DNA from 3 places in the Klebsiella sp. genome. Region 2 is predicted to be linked to each of the others. Evidence: predicted binding sites of a transcription regulator. Region 2 holds the regulator's gene; each other region holds the start of a gene.
The links. Region 2 encodes PurR, which represses purine synthesis genes. Its sites were predicted from a motif close to CANGCAAACGTTTGCNTG; they were not measured.
Positions count from the first base shown of each region.

Region 1 (5,984 bases), on a different contig from region 2:
ATCGTATGAGCCCCGAGCTGCGCTTGACGCTTAAGCACTATCTCGGGGAGTAACCAGCCCTACGCTTGTGCCCGGCCTGGCAGCGTCCCCTGCGCCAGGCCAATCAGAAACGCGAACTCCAGCGCCACGCCCTCGTAGCTTTTAAAGCGCCCGGATTTACCACCGTGACCGGAATCCATATCGGTACACAGCAACAGCAGGTTGTCGTCGGTTTTCAGCTCGCGCAGTTTTGCCACCCATTTTGCCGGCTCCCAGTATTGCACCTGCGAGTCATGCAAACCCGTAGTCACCAGCATGTGCGGATACGCCTGCGCCAGGATGCCGTCGTAAGGACTGTAGCTCTTCATATAGTGGTAATACTCTGCATCCTGCGGGTTACCCCACTCTTCAAACTCACCGGTGGTCAGCGGGATCGACTCATCAAGCATCGTCGTCACAACATCAACAAAAGGAACCTGAGCGACCACGCCGTGAAACAGTTCCGGTCGCTGGTTAATCGCCACGCCCATCAGCATGCCGCCCGCGCTGCCGCCCATGCCGTAGCATAAATGGGGCGCGCCGTAGCCCTGCGCCAGCAGCGCATCGCAGACGTCGAGGTAATCGTTGAAGGTATTTTTCTTGCATAGAAACTTGCCGTCTTCATACCACTGCTGGCCCAGTTCGCCGCCGCCGCGAATATGAGCGATAGCAAAAACAAAACCGCGGTCGAGCAGGCTCAGGCGGCTGGCGCTGAAATCCGCATCCATGCTGGCGCCATAGGAACCATAGCCGTATACCAGCAGCGGGCTGGCTCCTTTGCGGAAATGTTCATGCCGGTAGACCAGAGACACCGGAACCTCAACGCCATCACGAACTTTGATCCACAGGTGCTCGCTGCGGTAATGGCTGGCATCAAAACCTTTTACTTCCTGTTGTTTGAGCACCCGCCGCTCGCCGGTATTCATGTCCAGTTCAAATAGCGTATCCGGCGTGGTCATGGAGGAGTAGCCGTAACGCAGACGGGAAGTTTCTGGCTCCGGGTTATAAGAGAGCCAGGTCACATAGGCCGGATCGTCAAACGCAATGCCCTGTGACTCCCGCGTTTTGCGATTGATCTGCCGCAGACTGGTCAGCCCATGCTGACGTTCTTCGACCACCAACCAGTCGGTAAACAGGGTAAAGCCTTCCAGCATCACCTCGTGGCGGGCAGGAATTAAGGTTTCCCACTGCTGCTCATCGCGCAGTGTGCTGCGATAAAGGCCAAAGTTCTTACCTTCACGGTTAGATCGCAGATAAAAGGCATGCTGATAGTGATCGAGACTGTATTCATGATCTTTGCGCCGCGGCAGAAAGCAGATCGGCTCAGCATCGGTCATCTCTGCATTCAGCAGCAGTACTTCGCTGGTGGTCGCGCTGGCCAGATAAATCACCACAAACTGTTGGGAGGTAGTTTTGTGAACGCTGACGTAGAAAGTATCGTCCTGCTCTTCATATACCAGGATATCTGAACTGGCTGGGGTACCAAGACGATGGCGCCAGACCTGATACGGGAGCAGCGTGGTCGGATGTTTACGCACATACCACAGGGTCTGTGAATCGTTACTCCAGGCAAAATCAGGCGAGACGTTTTCCAGCACCTCAGGGTATTCGTTATCGTTGTGCAGAGAGTACAAGCGCAAGCTATATTGCCGCCGTGAAAGATAATCTTCCGCGACCGCCATGATGTGGTTGTCCGGTGAGATCCCTAAGCCGCCGAGGGTATAGAACTCGCTACCGGCCGCCCGTTTGTTACCGTCGAGCAGAACGTCCCACTCATCCCACTCTTCTTTTAGCACCGACTGGCGTTGATAAATAGCGTATTCGCAGCCCGGCTCATAGACCTGCCGGTAACGATAGCCATTTTTGCTGTAAGGTGCCGATACTTCGCGCGGTGGAATACGATCAATAATTTCCTTCAGTACCCTGTCCTGCAGGCTACTTTGCGAAGACATGACTTTTTTCCCGTACTCGTTTTCCCGGCGCAGATAATCAAGCACTTCCGGCTGAGAGCGCTCGTCATCACGCAGCCAGTAGTAATTATCAATTCGGGTATCGCCATGTAAGGTCATGGCATGAGGGATTCGTTTTGCTTTTGGTGGCATCTACTTCGTCTTCTGCGGCTTATATTATTTATCCTTCAGTATGCCCCAAAGCGTACTGAAGGATGACAGGTATATAAGGGTGGCAAAAGTCGCCAGCGATGCAAGCGAAACGTGAGGATTTAAGGCGCTATTGCCTGTTTTTGCGCCTGAATATCCTGTTCGATATCTTTGCGAACGTCCTGCGGCAGGTTTAGCGCTTCGCCGAGCGCATTCAGATAGCTGCGCTCCATAAAGTGGTCAATATCAATGACCGCACAGCTGATGTAATACACTTCGAGCGCCTCTTGCTCGTTGCTGATACCCTGCGCCAGGCGCTGAGGGTCGAGAGGCTGAGACAGCGCCCTGTCAATTAACACCCGCCCCTGCACGTCAATGTTTGCTGCGCGTAGCTGCTCTTCAATGCTGGCCCGTTCGCGTTCGTCAATATGCCCATCGCTTTTGGCGGCGAAAACCAGCGCCATAATCAGCCGTTCACTGCGGGCGTCGAGCTCGACTTGCGTTGAAGATTGCGCCTGAAGGGGCGCGGAGGCTGAAGGTGAGTAAGCCGGTTCCTGTGGCGAGCCGGCACGCATTCTTTGCTGATATTTATTCCACAACACGCTGCCTGCTATCGCACCACCGCCGACCAGTAGCGCACCAGTGCCGTATTTGGCCAACAGTTTACGCGACGATTTGCTGGCAACCAGTAGCCCTGCCAGCCCGCCAAGCGCACCCGGCAACAGCAGATTTTTGTCGCTTGATTGATCGTCAGATGAAGAAGACCGCCCCTGCTGGCCCAGCAGAGACTGCAGTTGATTAAGCCAGTTAGCCATACTTTCCCTCGTTGCGCGATAAGCGATACCACCAGCCTAAACTACGCGATGTCAGGAAATGTTATGGACTGCTAAAGAAGCGCAAATTTAGCCTCAGAAAGGGGCTTAAGCGGATTTTTGCCGCCAGGGAACCCGGCGGCAGAGAGCACACTCAGGCGGCTTTTACTTTACGCGGTTTAGCCGGAACTTCAGCTGCTGCTTCAGAGACGGCGTCGGCATTATCCTCAACCACCTCCTCCTGGACGTGTTGTTCATCAGCGCTGCTCTCGGCTTCCGGTAGTTTCCCGGACCGCAGAATATGATTTAAGGTCTCTTTGCGCTCAGCCAGCCACATTGACATGCTATCGCGCTGGGTTTCATCAAGCGTCAGCGGACAGTCAACTAGCCAGTCGTTGAGCACTTCCGCCAGATCGAGCATTTTGTCGTAAGCATCGGCCTCTTTTTTGCTGGCAAAAGACATTTTTTCCTCACCTTCGCGAATCACCACATATTTAATTTCAACCGCCATGATGCAGCCTCTTTGCACTGTATTTTTATACAGTATAACAAATTTTCACGCTGAACTCAAATTACGCATATAAAGACAGACGCAAACGTTTTCGTTTATAATGCGGCGCATGTTTTTTTACTGCGGAAGAGAGTTATGACTGTATTAGGCACGGCGCTGCGCCCTGCGGCAACAAAGGTAATGCTGTTGGGGTCCGGCGAACTGGGTAAAGAAGTGGCTATCGAATGCCAGCGCCTGGGGATTGAAACCATCGCCGTCGACCGTTACCCGGACGCGCCAGCGATGCAGGTAGCGCACCGTTCATATGTCATCAATATGCTGCACGGCGAAACCTTGCAGGCGCTAATCGAACAGGAAAAACCTGACTTCATCGTACCGGAAATTGAAGCTATCGCCACCGATACCCTGGTGGCGCTGGAGCAAGCTGGGCAGAAGGTCGTCCCTACCGCGCGGGCGGCGAAGCTCACCATGAACCGCGAGGGAATCCGTCGCCTGGCTGCCGAAGAGCTGAAACTACCGACCTCAGCCTATCGTTTTGCCGATAGCGAAGCGGCGTTTCGTGAAGCTGTCGCAGGGATCGGCCTGCCGTGCATCGTCAAGCCGGTGATGAGTTCTTCCGGCAAAGGTCAGAGCTTTATTCGCTCCAGTGAACAGCTGGCTGAAGCCTGGCAGTATGCACAGCAAGGCGGGCGCGCCGGAGCCGGTCGCGTTATTGTTGAAGGCGTGGTGAATTTTGATTTTGAAATTACCCTGCTGACCGTGAGCGCCGTGGATGGCGTACATTTCTGCGCGCCGGTCGGTCATCGTCAGGAAGATGGCGACTATCGTGAATCCTGGCAGCCACAGCAGATGAGCGATTTGGCGCTGGAGCGTGCGCAGGAAATAGCCCGCGAAGTGGTGCTGGCTCTGGGCGGTCACGGCCTGTTCGGCGTCGAGCTATTTGTCTGCGGGGATGATGTGATTTTTAGCGAAGTCTCACCACGCCCGCACGACACCGGCATGGTCACGCTGATTTCGCAGGATTTATCAGAGTTCGCCCTGCACGTTCGCGCCTTCCTCGGCCTACCGATTGGCGCAATCCGCCAGTACGGCCCGGCGGCCTCGGCAGTGATCCTGCCGCAGTTAAGTAGCCAGAACGTTACCTTCAGTAATATCCAGGCGGCGGTTGGCGCAGGTCTGCAACTGCGTCTGTTTGGCAAGCCGGAAATTGACGGTTCGCGTCGACTGGGCGTGACTCTGGCGGTAGCAGATAGCGTTGATGAAGCGGTTGCGCGCGCCAAAACGGCGGCAGCGGCGGTCGTGGTGACAGGATAAAATATAAAAGCCCGGTAGCTTTGTGCTGACCGGGCCTCAGTTTAAAGCGCGAAGATTACTTCGCGCCTTCTACCGCTTCACGAGCCAGTTTGGTGATACGGTCGTAATCACCAGCTTCCAGCGCATCCGCTGGCACCAGCCATGAACCACCGATGCACAGCACGCTGTTCAGCGCCAGATAATCGCGATAGTTAGCCGGAGAAATGCCGCCAGTCGGGCAGAAACGAATGTGCGCGAACGGGCCGCCAATTGCCTGCAGCGCTTTCACGCCACCGTTAGCTTCAGCCGGGAAGAATTTGAACTCTTTCAGGCCATACTGCATACCCAGCATCAGCTCGGATACGGTGCTGATCCCCGGGATCAGCGGAATGGTGCCTTCGCCGGTCGCCGCTTTCAGCAGGGATTCGGTCAGGCCCGGGCTGATGGCAAACTGCGCGCCAGCTTCGGTGACTTCTTTCAGTTGCTCAACGTTAGTGACGGTACCCGCACCAACAATCGCTTCCGGGACTTCTTTAGCGATCGCACGGATAGCGTCCATTGCGCAGTCGGTACGCAGAGTCACTTCCAGTACGCGTACGCCACCTGCAACCAGCGCTTTCGCCATCGGCACAGCGTGTTCCAGCTTTTTCACCACGATTACCGGTACAACCGGGCCGGAGGTGAGGATTGCTTCTGCAGTTGTTTTCCAGTTTTTCATCAGATTTTCTCTCGCCAGATCTATAAATCGAATCGTCTTAAAAATTGATGCAGGTTGCGCCCTGTTCCGCTCCGGAGAGTTTCTCACGCAGCGCAGCAAACATTTCCCGGCCGGTTCCCACACGCGAACCGCTCAGGTCAGGAATATGCGGCTGACGCGCAGCCAGTTCAGCCTCATCCACCAGCAGCGTAAGTTCGCCGGTCTGGCCATTGACGCGGATGATATCGCCATCACGCACCTTCGCCAGCAGACCACCATCGTAAGCTTCAGGCGTCACGTGGATTGCTGATGGAACTTTACCTGATGCGCCGGATAGTCGACCATCGGTCACCAGCGCAATTTTGAAACGGCGGTCCAATAATACACCAAGTGGCGGCATAAGTTTATGTAATTCTGGCATGCCGTTCGCTTTTGGCCCTTGATGACGAACCACTACCACGCAATCTTTGTCCAGCAGCCCAGCTTCAAAGGCTGGTAGCACGTCGTGCTGACTCTCAAACACAATCGCCGGCGCTTCAATAATCTGGTTTTCT
Region 1 covers NZ_JAPUEW010000041.1:86,540-92,523, reverse strand. The annotation lists gene exoX (exodeoxyribonuclease X) at 1-53, shown strand, start outside; gene ptrB (oligopeptidase B) at 60-2,120, opposite strand; gene QVF11_RS11240 (tellurite resistance TerB family protein) at 2,240-2,932, opposite strand; gene QVF11_RS11235 (YebG family protein) at 3,084-3,440, opposite strand; gene purT (formate-dependent phosphoribosylglycinamide formyltransferase) at 3,576-4,754, shown strand; gene QVF11_RS11225 (bifunctional 4-hydroxy-2-oxoglutarate aldolase/2-dehydro-3-deoxy-phosphogluconate aldolase) at 4,810-5,451, opposite strand; gene edd (phosphogluconate dehydratase) at 5,489-5,984, opposite strand, start outside.
Region 1: purT (formate-dependent phosphoribosylglycinamide formyltransferase) is a predicted target of PurR. The motif match lies at 3,519-3,536, and genes of this name have one in related genera.

Region 2 (5,984 bases):
ATGGCGAGCCGGTCAACCATGCGAAAAAGCTGGCGGAGCAGGCGGCATAAATCAGCACGTTGCCGCTGTATTCGCGCGAGCGTAGTAGGGCAAGGAAAGTCAGCTTCTGCTGGGTGCCGACAACCGTCTTTTTCGCCGCTTTCAGACGCAGGGCAGGCAGCATGAGTAACAGGGTTATCGCGAACAGAACGGCGAAAATAGCCTGCCATTCGAAATGAACCAGCAGCCAGCTGCCGAGCAGCGGCGCCAGTGCTGGAGACAAGCCCACCAGCGGCATAATGGCGGCAAAAATACGGTTTGTGCGATGGGCTGGGTAGTAATCGGTCACCATCGCTTGCCAGGTCACGGCGGCGGCGCAAACGCCAATCGCCTGAATGAAGCGCAGCGCCAGCATCAGTGTGGCATCTTGCACCCAAAGCATCCCCAGACAGCCGATAGCGAAAATGACCAGGCCGCTTAGCAGTACCGGCTTGCGTCCGTAACGGTCGGAGAGCGGCCCCCAAAAAAGCTGTCCAATGGCAAAGCCTGCCAGGAACAAGCTCAGGCTGGCGCTGACTGAAGCCGCTGAAGTGTTGAGATCTTGTTGGATCGCGGCGAAAGCCGGCAGATACATATCGGTGGCCAGAAAGCCGAGCACGCTGAGCCCGGCCAGCCAAACTAAAAATCCTTTCCCAGGTTGTTGCAATTGTTGCATAAAATTCTCTTGTTATTGATGCAGGTACGGTGCGGCAGAGTGTAGGGAGTGCATTCGGGCTTGTGAAACGCTAATATTTGTCAGGTGGATTCAAAAATTTTGTAGGCAGAATATGTGGTCAGAATACTCACTTGAGGTGGTTGATGCTGTCGCGCGTAACGGCAGTTTTAGCGCAGCGGCGCAGGAGCTACACCGCGTACCTTCAGCGGTGAGTTATACCGTGCGTCAGTTGGAAGAGTGGCTGGCGGTTCCGCTCTTTGAACGCCGTCACCGCGATGTCGAATTAACCCCGGCCGGGGTCTGGTTTTTGCAGGAAGGGCGCTCTGTTATCAAAAAAATGCAGATCACTCGTCAGCAATGCCAGCAGATAGCCAACGGTTGGCGCGGGCAGCTATCCATTGCTGTCGATGACATCGTCAAACCGGCGCGCATGCGGCAAATGATCGTTGATTTCTATCGTCATTTTGATGACGTTGAACTGATTGTCTTTCAGGAGGTATTCAACGGTGTCTGGGATGCGTTAGCTGATGGCCGCGTGGAATTAGCTATCGGTGCGACGCGCTCAATTCCCGTCGGCGGGCGCTATGCGTTTCGCGATATGGGGATGCTGAGTTGGGATTGCGTGGTGGCCAGCGATCATCCGTTGGCGAAAATGGACGGCCCGCTAAGCGACGATGTGTTACGCAACTGGCCGTCGCTAGTACGGGAAGATACTTCGCGCTCGCTACCGAAACGCACGACATGGCTGCTGGATAATCAGAAGAGGGTGGTGGTGCCAGACTGGGACGCTTCCGCGACCTGCCTCAGCGCAGGGTTGTGTGTTGGCATGGTGCCAAAGCATTTTGCACAGCAGCGAATTGATAGCGGAGAATGGACGGCTCTGGCGCTGGAAAACCCATTCCCTGATGCGGCCTGCTGCCTGACGTGGCAACAAAGCGACGCTTCACCGGCGCTGATGTGGCTGCTGGATTACCTTGGCGACAGTGAAACGCTGAACAGGGAGTGGCTGCGGGCGCCGGAATAGCCGGCCCCGCGAGGAGAATTAACGGCGATAATCGACAAACGGGCCGTCGGCCACGGATCGACGTTCGACCAGGCGCGGATGTACTTCAATAGACTGGGAAATTTCGCGCTTGTTGACGATGCGGTCCAGCAGCATATTGAAGGCCGCTTCGCCCAGAGAATCTTTTGGCTGATGGATGGTGGTCAGCGCCGGGCTGAAGTAGCGGGCGTTGCGCACATTGTCATAACCGATCAGCGAAATATCCTGCGGCACGCGCAGACCCATTTCATCAGCCGCACAGATAGCGCCCATCGCCATGATATCCCCGCCGCAGAAAATCGCCGTCGGGCGATGGTGCTGGCTGAGGATTTGCTGCATCGCGCGGTAGCCGGATTCCGGCTCGAAATCACCTTGCACTACCCAGTTTTCAGGAACGTTGATCTGCGCTTCTTCCATCGCTTTCATAAAGCCGGCCAGGCGGCCGGCACCGGTGTTCCGCTCAAGCGGGCCGGGGATCACGCCAATTTCGCGATGACCGCGTTCCACCAGATAGCGCCCGGCAATATAACCCCCTTCGAAGGCGTTATCGATAACCGAGTCGGTAAAGTCGGCTTTTGCTTCACCCCAGTCCATCACGACCATCGGAATATGGCGATACTCTTCCAGCATGCTCAATACCGACTCAGGATACTCAGAACACATCACCAGCAGGCCGTCCACGCGCTTCTGCGCCATCATTGACAGGTAGGCGCGCTGTTTCTCCGGATCGTTCCATGCGTTGCCGAGAATCAGGGTATAGCCCTTCTGGAAGCAACTTTTCTCAACGGATTCGATAATTTCGGCAAAATAGGCCGCTTCACTGCTGGTCGCCAGCAATCCGATAGACTTAGTGTGATTAACCTTCAGGCTGCGAGCAACGGCGCTGGGGGAGTAGTGCAGTTCTTTAATCGCAGCCCACACAGCGTTGCGCGTCTCTTCCGCAACGAAACGCGTTTTGTTAATTACATGTGATACTGTTGTAGTGGAAACGTTTGCGCGCTTCGCTACATCTTTAATAGTTGCCATTACTTCTCACTCCAGACCTTGACCTGATCGTCCGTTTATCGGTACGTAAACGTTTGCCTGTACACACCCTGATGCCAAAATTAATCATTACATCACGTCGGGAAAACGACACAGAACGACAGGAAGGGGTCAATGGCCGATACGCTTTCAAATTAGCGTGGGATTTTGTCCGATCTTGGGGCAAAGGGGAAGAGCAAAAATGTGCATCCCTCTAAATCTCGGAAGATATTTGCGCTAATCTATGTAAAAATGAGCAAGCTCACTTTTCATGTGGGGATAATCAAGGGGAAAAATTGATGGATACAGATTTAAAGTTTTCGCTGACAACGACGATTATTGTTCTGGGTTTGATTGTCGCCGCAGGGCTGACCGCCATACTGCACTAATTCCAATATGAGGGAGGCATCGTTCTCCCTTTTCTTTTTCCGCCATTATTATCAATTTCGCAAAAATATTTTGCCATTTCGTTTACTTTTGTTTTTCTGTGATTGATGTCATGCTTTTGGCTTCTGATGAGATGCCGTCGCTGAAGACGGCCCGATGGAGTCATTGAATGAAAATCAACTTTCCCCTGCTCGCTCTGGCGATCGGTGCCTTCGGTATCGGTACTACCGAGTTCTCCCCAATGGGGCTATTACCGGTTATCGCCAAAGGCGTGGATGTCTCTATTCCGGCTGCGGGAATGCTTATTAGTGCCTATGCCATTGGGGTGATGGTTGGCGCGCCGCTGATGACTCTGTTGCTTTCGCACCGTGCGCGCAGAAATGCGCTGATTTTCCTGATGGCGATTTTTACTCTCGGTAACGTACTCTCTTCAATTGCACCAGATTACACCACGCTACTGCTGTCGCGCATTATTACCAGCCTCAATCACGGCGCTTTTTTTGGACTCGGCTCAGTAGTAGCGGCGAGCGTAGTGCCGAAGCATAAGCAGGCCAGCGCCGTGGCGACCATGTTTATGGGGCTGACAATTGCCAACATTGGCGGCGTTCCGGCGGCGACCTGGTTGGGGGAAACTATCGGCTGGCGAATGTCGTTCCTTGCAACGGCGGGTCTCGGCGTGGTGGCGATGGTCAGCCTGTGGTTTTCCCTGCCAAAAGGAAGCGCGGGTGAGCGGCCTGATGTTAAGCAGGAACTTTCAGTACTGATGCGCCCACAGGTGCTATCAGCGCTGCTGACCACCGTTCTGGGGGCAGGGGCGATGTTTACGCTTTACACCTATATATCACCGGTCCTGCACAGCATCACTAACGCATCGCCACTGTTTGTGACCGCGATGCTGGTATTGATTGGTGTAGGCTTCTCGCTGGGTAACTACCTTGGCGGTAAGTTTGCCGACCGCTCGGTTTCCGGGACGTTGAAGGGCTTTCTGCTGCTGTTAATGGTGATCATGCTGGCGATCCCGCTGCTGGCCCAGTCACAAATTGGTGCGGCTATCAGCATGGTTGTCTGGGGTGCCGCGACTTTTGCCGTGGTTCCGCCGCTGCAGATGCGCGTGATGCGCGTGGCTCACGAAGCTCCTGGGTTGTCATCGTCGGTTAATATCGGCGCTTTCAACCTCGGTAATGCGTTAGGCGCAGCCGCCGGTGGTGCGGTGATAACGGGTGGGCTGGGCTATGCATTCGTACCCGTGATGGGAGCGATCATTGCGGGCGTTGCGCTACTGCTGGTGTTTTTTAGCGGTCGATCGCAGCCAGAAGAGGCTTTTGCTAACCACTAATCGTTCATGAATAGTATGTGAATTGTCTGTGAAGTGAAAAATAACCGCAGAAGGCGCAATCCTTCTGCGGTTTGCTTTTATGCCGCCAGATTAGCCGCCACAAATTTCCAGTTCACCAGCGCCCAGAAGTGTTCCAGATAGTTCGGACGCGCATTACGGTAGTCGATGTAGTAAGCGTGTTCCCAGACATCCACGGTCAGCAGCGGGGTTGCATCGCTGGTCAGCGGCGTACCGGCGTTGCTGGTGGAAACAATCGCCAGGCTACCATCAGCGTTTTTCACCAGCCAGGTCCAGCCAGCACCAAAGTTTTTCGCTGCCGCGTCGGTGAATTTTGCTTTGAAATCAGCAAAGCTGCCGAAGGATTTAGCGATAGCTGCCGCCAGTTCACCTTCAGGTTCGCCGCCAGCGTTTGGTGCCAGGCAGTTCCAGTAGAAGGTGTGGTTCCAGACCTGAGCAGCGTTGTTAAAAACTCCGCCATCGGAAGAGCGAACGATCTCTTCTAAGGTCTTGCCTTCAAACGCGGTGCCTTTGATCAGGTTGTTGAGATTGGTGACGTAGGCCTGGTGGTGTTTACCGTAATGATATTCCAGGGTTTCTGCGGAAATGTGCGGCGCGAGGGCGTCTTTTGCATATGGTAATGCAGGTAATTCGAACGACATTGCTACTCTCCTTTTTATAGTTATACCCTTCATACTTCCAGCCGCATCTTTGTTGGCTGCCTGCACTTACCCCGGTCACGTACTATTTGTACGCTCCCGGGGATGCGCTTAGTTGCCGCGTTACTCGGCTTAAGCCTCGCCCCTTCGGGGCCAGCGCAAGCGCTGTTCAAAACGGCATAGCGTTTTGTGATACAACTGGAATTATTTTGGGTATAGTTCGCGCAATAACCATGTATTACGCAAGGTAATAGTAGCAAATTAAAAGATGTGGCAAAAGAGAGAGTTACCCCGCCGCAGAAGCGACGAGGCAGAATTAGCGAATGGTTTTTGGCGTCATGACGCGGCGCGCGCCAACGTAATGGCGTTCCCAGTAATCTTCACTCAGCGAGGTTATCTGAATATCGCGACCGGTGCGCGGGGACTGGATAAATTTACCGTTGCCGACATAGACACCAACGTGATCGGCGGTACCGCGCCCACGGGTGCGGAAGAAGACTAAATCACCGTTTTGCAGCTCACCGCGATCGACCGGGCGGGCATCGCGCAGATGATACATTTCATTAGCGGTACGCGGGATGTGAATCTTCACCAGATCTTTATAGGCGTAATAGACCAGACCACTGCAATCAAACCCGGTTCGCGGCGAAGTGCCGCCCCAGCGATAAGGTTTGCCAATCTGATCCATTAACTTTGACATGGCGGTGCTTTGCGCCTTTTGAACCCGAGCTTTATGCGCATCGGCGATGGTCAACTGAGGCTCATCAGTGACAGGTTTACAGCGGGTTTTATAGCCTTTGCGCACGACGCACTTTTTCTGCACGCTTGCTCTGGCGACTTTGCTTT
Region 2 covers NZ_JAPUEW010000042.1:98,963-104,946, forward strand. The annotation lists gene punC (purine nucleoside transporter PunC) at 1-685, opposite strand, end outside; gene punR (DNA-binding transcriptional activator PunR) at 807-1,718, shown strand; gene purR (HTH-type transcriptional repressor PurR) at 1,737-2,762, opposite strand; gene cydH (cytochrome bd-I oxidase subunit CydH) at 3,059-3,148, shown strand; gene QVF11_RS12435 (MFS transporter) at 3,316-4,482, shown strand; gene sodB (superoxide dismutase [Fe]) at 4,560-5,141, opposite strand; gene QVF11_RS12445 (C40 family peptidase) at 5,455-5,984, opposite strand, start outside.

Region 3 (5,984 bases), on a different contig from region 2:
CATTCAAAACGCGGCGTGTAGAAGGTCGGCAGAGCGAACCAGTGAGCCTCGGCGATTGGCGTGGTATCGACTGCGCCCATGACAAAAGAGAGCGCGTAGCCAACTAGCACGCCGATTAAAATCGGGATAATTGCCAGGAAACCGCGGAACAGCACGGAACCGAAGACCGTCACCGCCAGCGTTACCATCGAAATGATAATAGTCCTGGTATCCGGAGCTTGCCCGTCCGCAGGCAGCAGTCCGGCCATGTTCGCCGCAACGCCCGCCAGCTCCAGCCCGATAACCGCAACAATCGCGCCCATCGCCGCAGGGGGAAACATCACATCCAGCCAGCCGGTACCGGCTTTTTTGACAATAAAAGAGACGATGCAAAACAGCACGCCGCACATGATAAAGCCACCAAGGGCAACTTCGTAGCCCAACGGTAGCAGAAGGAGCACCGGGGAGATAAACGCAAAGCTCGATCCTAAATAAGCCGGAATTTTGCCTTTGCAGATGAAAAGATATAACAGCGTTCCGATGCCGTTAAACAGCAGTACCGTGGCCGGGTTGATATGAAACAGAACGGGCACCAGTACCGTAGCGCCAAACATGGCGAACAGATGTTGCAAACTAAGCGGGATTGTCTGTAAAAGCGGCGGTCTTTCACTCACCCCGATAGCACGGCGCGTCATGGCATTTTCCTCTGAGAGTCGTTTGTTGGTTGTTGTTGGTGTGTTTTATTCAAAAAAAAGCCGACTATCAAAGTCGGCTTTTTCTACTTCATCATTTATTTCGTACCAAAAATCTTATCGCCGGCATCGCCGAGCCCCGGAATAATGTATCCGTGCTCGTTAAGCCCCTGGTCAATTGACGCAGTGTACATTTCCACATCCGGATGCGCTTTCTCCAGCGCGGCGATACCTTCCGGCGCAGCCACCAGAACCAGCACCTTAATGCTGGTGCAGCCCGCTTTTTTCAGCAGGTCGATAGTGGCGATCATTGAACCGCCGGTTGCCAGCATCGGGTCAACTACCAGCGCCATACGTTCGTCAATATTGGACACCAACTTCTGGAAGTAAGGAACCGGCTCAAGGGTTTCTTCGTCACGGTAGATGCCCACAACGCTGATACGCGCGCTCGGCACATGCTCAAGCACGCCTTCCATCATTCCCAGACCTGCGCGCAGAATCGGCACAACGGTAATTTTCTTACCTTTGATTTGCTCGACTTCTACCGGACCGTTCCAGCCTTCGATGATGACTTTCTCGGTCGCCAGATCGGCAGTGGCTTCATAAGTCAGTAAGCTGCCCACTTCTGAGGCGAGTTCACGGAAGCGTTTGGTGCTGATGTCGTGCTCGCGCATCAGGCCCAGCTTGTGTTTGACGAGTGGGTGTTTCACTTCCACGATCTTCATTCTCTTTCTCCTCTGAGGGGCAGCCACAAAAAAAATCGCCGGATTATACCGCCTTTTACCTTTTACGCCATAGCCGATATGTTTGACCGGGATCAACCAAAATGCTTTACGCTGCCTGAGCCAGTATAAGACAAAATAAAAAAACCCCGCGAACGCGGGGCTGGATGGGGCTTTGCGGCAATTTACAGCTTTTCGCCGTTGCTGCCGATAACTTGCTGATACCAGGCAAAAGATTTCTTGCGGCTACGCTCAAGCGTACCGTTGCCTTCATTGTCTTTATCAACATAGATAAAGCCGTAGCGTTTTTTCATCTCGCCAGTGCCCGCCGAGACCAGGTCGATACAGCCCCAAGGGGTGTAACCCATCAGGTCAACGCCGTCTTCAACAACTGCTTTTTTCATCTCGGCAATATGCGCAGAGAGGTAGTCGATACGATATTGGTCATCCACCGAGCCATCAGGCTCGCGCACGTCGATAGCGCCAAAACCGTTCTCGACGATAAACAACGGCAACTGGTAGTGATCCCAGAACCAGTTCAGGGAGTAGCGCAGCCCGACCGGGTCAATCTGCCAGCCCCAGTCCGACTTCTGCACGTACGGATTGGAAACCAGGCTGGTGGTTTCATCATAATCCAGCTGCGGATTATCCTCGGACGCTTTGGTGGCGAACGACATATAGTAACTAAAGCCGATATAGTCGACGCAGCCCTGAGTCAGCGCCACACGATCTTCTTCGGTAATATCCAGCGCAAAACCGCGACGCTCGAAGTAGTTCAGCAGGTGCTGAGGATATTTTCCGCGCACGTGAACATCAGTGAACCAGTAGCGACGATGCATGGCGTTCATCGCCATCATCATATCGTTGGGCGCACAGCTCAGCGGGTAAATCGGGCACATGGCGATCATGCAGCCAATCTGCAATGTCGGGTTAATTTCGCGAGCCACTTTAACCGCCAGCGCGCTGGCTACCAGCTCATAGTGCGCCGCCTGATACATAATCGGCTCGCGGTCTTCTCCCGACTGATACTTCAGTCCGGAGTTAGTAAATGGCGCAAAATCTTCGTGGAAGTTCGCCTGATTGTTGATCTCGTTAAAGGTCATCCAGTACTTCACTTTATGCTGATAGCGGGTGAACACGACCTGCGCAAAGCGAACGAAGAAATCAATCAGCTTACGGTTACGCCAGCCGCCATATTCCGTCACCAGGTGGTACGGCATTTCGAAGTGGGAGAGCGTAATCACCGGTTCGATGCCGTGCTTTAGGCACTCATCAAAGAGATCGTCATAAAACTGCAGTCCGGCTTCGTTCGGTTCCAGCTCATCGCCCAGCGGGAAGATACGCGTCCAGGCAATTGAGGTACGGAAGCATTTAAAGCCCATTTCGGCAAACAGCTGAATGTCGTCTTTATAGCGATGGTAAAAATCAATCGCCTCATGATTGGGGTAGTTTTTCCCCGGCTGCACGCCATCGGTGATTTCACGCGGCACGCCGTGCGCGCCTGCGGTCATCACATCGGCGACGCTAGCGCCTTTACCGCCCTCTTTCCAGCCGCCTTCCAGCTGATGCGCTGCGACCGCACCTCCCCACAGAAAACCTTCTTTGAATCCAGACATGTTCTCTCCCTATCTATGCGCAGTCGCCGCTATGCGACCGATATTGCTGATTGAAATGGTAAACAGCGCCTACCAGCCCGGCATCGTTGCCGTGGCTGACGGTGTCGATATAGTCCGCAATGCCAAACCAGGCCAGATGTTCGCGCAGCAGCGCCAGAAAGCCCGGTCGTTCAACGATCCCGCCGCCGATTAAAATCGTTTGCGGGTCGAACACGTTGACGAGGTTATAAAGCCCGGTGCCGAGACCGTTAAAAAACTCGGAAACCAGACGCCGACAGGTGGCGTCGCCCGCATCGTAGCGGTCAAAAATTTCCTCACCGGTCACTTCATCCAGCGATTTACCGATATGTTCAGCATAGCGATGGCGCAGAATGCGCAGTGTGCAGTTTTCATTCATCGAGTAGCGCCGCACATCGCGGGTACCGGGACGCGCAGTTTGCATATAGCCGAATTCACCGGCGCGAAAACGCGCGCCATGCACCAGTTGGTTATTACAGAAAATCGCTCCGCCGATACCGGTGCCGATGGTCAGAACCAGGAAATTAGCCATTTCTGCGGCTTTGCCCTGCCAGCGCTCGGCCAGCAGCACGCAGTTAGCGTCATTTTCAATGGCGACCGGCAAACGCACTTGCTCTTCGAGCCAGGTTTTAATGGCGAAATTATCAAATTTACGGATGGCGCCGCCCATTTCGATAAAGCCAGTGTGCGGATTCACATAACCGGGAGCGCTGATAGCCACCCCTTCACATTCTGGATGGGCAGCAATCCACGCCAGCATCGCCTGCAGAATCTGGTCGCCATTGCTGTCGCTTATTGACTGTTTACCTTTATCCAACAGCGCGCCTTCTCGGGTCATTACGCCCATTTTTAACGCCGTGCCACCAATATCAAATGCGGCAATTTTCATCCTCGACTCCCTTACTAAATCCCATCCAACTCGCGGTTTATCTGTTATTGATAAAAAAGAAACCGGTTTCATTAACATGATGGTGATTCCCTGACCCAGTGGCAAGCAGAAGAATGTACCCGGTTTCATTTTCGTGAACAGTATCAAATTTGCGCACATAGCGGCTGTTTTACGTCGGCTGCAAAGCAGGCTCGCAAACGTTTGCTTTCCCTGTTAGAATTGCGCCGTTTTTTATTGCTACCGCAAACGCGTGGAGACTTCGCAGTGACCGATAAAACCTCTCTCAGCTATAAAGATGCCGGCGTAGATATTGATGCAGGCAACGCTCTCGTCGACCGTATTAAGGGCGTGGTAAAGAAAACCCGTCGCCCGGAAGTGATGGGTGGACTGGGCGGATTCGGCGCACTGTGCGCATTGCCGCAGAAGTACCGCGAGCCGGTTCTGGTTTCTGGTACAGACGGCGTCGGCACCAAGCTGCGTCTGGCGATGGATCTAAAGCGTCACGACACCATCGGTATCGATCTGGTCGCCATGTGCGTGAATGACCTGGTCGTTCAGGGTGCTGAGCCGCTGTTCTTCCTGGATTACTACGCAACCGGGAAACTGGATGTGGATACCGCAGCCAGCGTGATCAGCGGTATCGCCGAAGGTTGCTTACAGTCCGGCTGCGCGCTGGTCGGCGGCGAAACGGCGGAAATGCCGGGTATGTATCATGGCGAAGATTACGACGTGGCGGGTTTCTGCGTCGGCGTGGTAGAAAAATCAGAAATTATCGACGGCAGCAAAGTAGCTGATGGCGATGTGCTGGTGGCTCTGGCCTCCAGTGGCCCGCACTCTAACGGTTACTCTCTGGTGCGTAAAATTATCGAAGTGAGCGGCGTTGACCCGCAAACTACCGATCTCAACGGTAAGTCGTTGGCGGATCACCTGCTGGCCCCGACCCGCATCTATGTGAAATCCATTCTCGACCTGATTGCTAACGTTGACGTTCACGCCATCGCCCACCTGACTGGCGGCGGTTTCTGGGAAAATATCCCGCGCGTCCTGCCGGACAACACTCAGGCAGTCATCGATGAGTCTTCATGGCAGTGGCCGGAAGTGTTCAACTGGCTGCAAACTGCCGGTAACGTCAGCAGCCATGAGATGTATCGTACCTTTAACTGCGGCGTGGGCATGGTTATCGCCCTCCCTGCTGAAGCTGCGGACAAAGCCATCGCCTTCCTGAATGAGAAAGGTGAAAAGGCGTGGAAAATGGGTTATATCAAAGCCTCTGATTCCGAACAGCGTGTGGTCATTGAATGAAAAACATCGTGGTGCTGATTTCCGGCAACGGCAGTAATCTGCAGGCCATTATTGACGCCTGCGCCCGGAAAAAAATCAACGGCACCCTGCGAGCAGTCTTCAGCAACAAGGCCGATGCGTTCGGCCTTGAGCGCGCGCGCGAGGCCAATATTCCGGCTCATGCGCTCACCGCCAGCGAGTTCGCTAATCGTGAAGCTTTCGATCGCGAACTGATGCACGAGATTGACGCTTATGCGCCGGATCTAGTGGTACTGGCCGGCTATATGCGCATTCTCAGCCCGGCGTTTGTCGCTCACTATCATGGGCGCCTGCTGAATATCCACCCTTCCCTGCTGCCAAAATATCCGGGCCTGCACACTCATCGCCAGGCGCTGGAAAATGGCGACGAGGAACATGGGACATCGGTGCATTTCGTCACCGACGAGCTGGATGGCGGGCCGGTAATACTTCAGGCGAAGGTACCCGTTTTCGCCGAAGATACCGAAGATGAGATCACCGCTCGCGTCCAGGCTCAGGAGCACGATATCTATCCGCTGGTGGTCAGTTGGTTTGTCGATGGTCGCCTGCGTACCGATGGCAAAGAAGCCTGGCTCGACAAAATAAAGCTACCGCCCCAGGGCTACGCCGCTGAAGAATAACCCATCGCCCTGCGTTTTATCCATGCGGGGCTTTTTTTTGATTAAAATCGTTTAACAATCAATCATGTCGAAGAAATAGTTCTTCTTACTGTCATATTGTTGTGACACAGTGAATCGCTATGCGGAAA
Region 3 covers NZ_JAPUEW010000068.1:70,578-76,561, forward strand. The annotation lists gene uraA (uracil permease) at 1-674, opposite strand, end outside; gene upp (uracil phosphoribosyltransferase) at 770-1,396, opposite strand; gene QVF11_RS20740 (6-phospho-beta-glucosidase) at 1,579-3,009, opposite strand; gene bglK (beta-glucoside kinase BglK) at 3,023-3,916, opposite strand; gene purM (phosphoribosylformylglycinamidine cyclo-ligase) at 4,181-5,218, shown strand; gene purN (phosphoribosylglycinamide formyltransferase) at 5,215-5,856, shown strand.
Region 3: purM (phosphoribosylformylglycinamidine cyclo-ligase) is a predicted target of PurR. The motif match lies at 4,107-4,124, and genes of this name have one in related genera.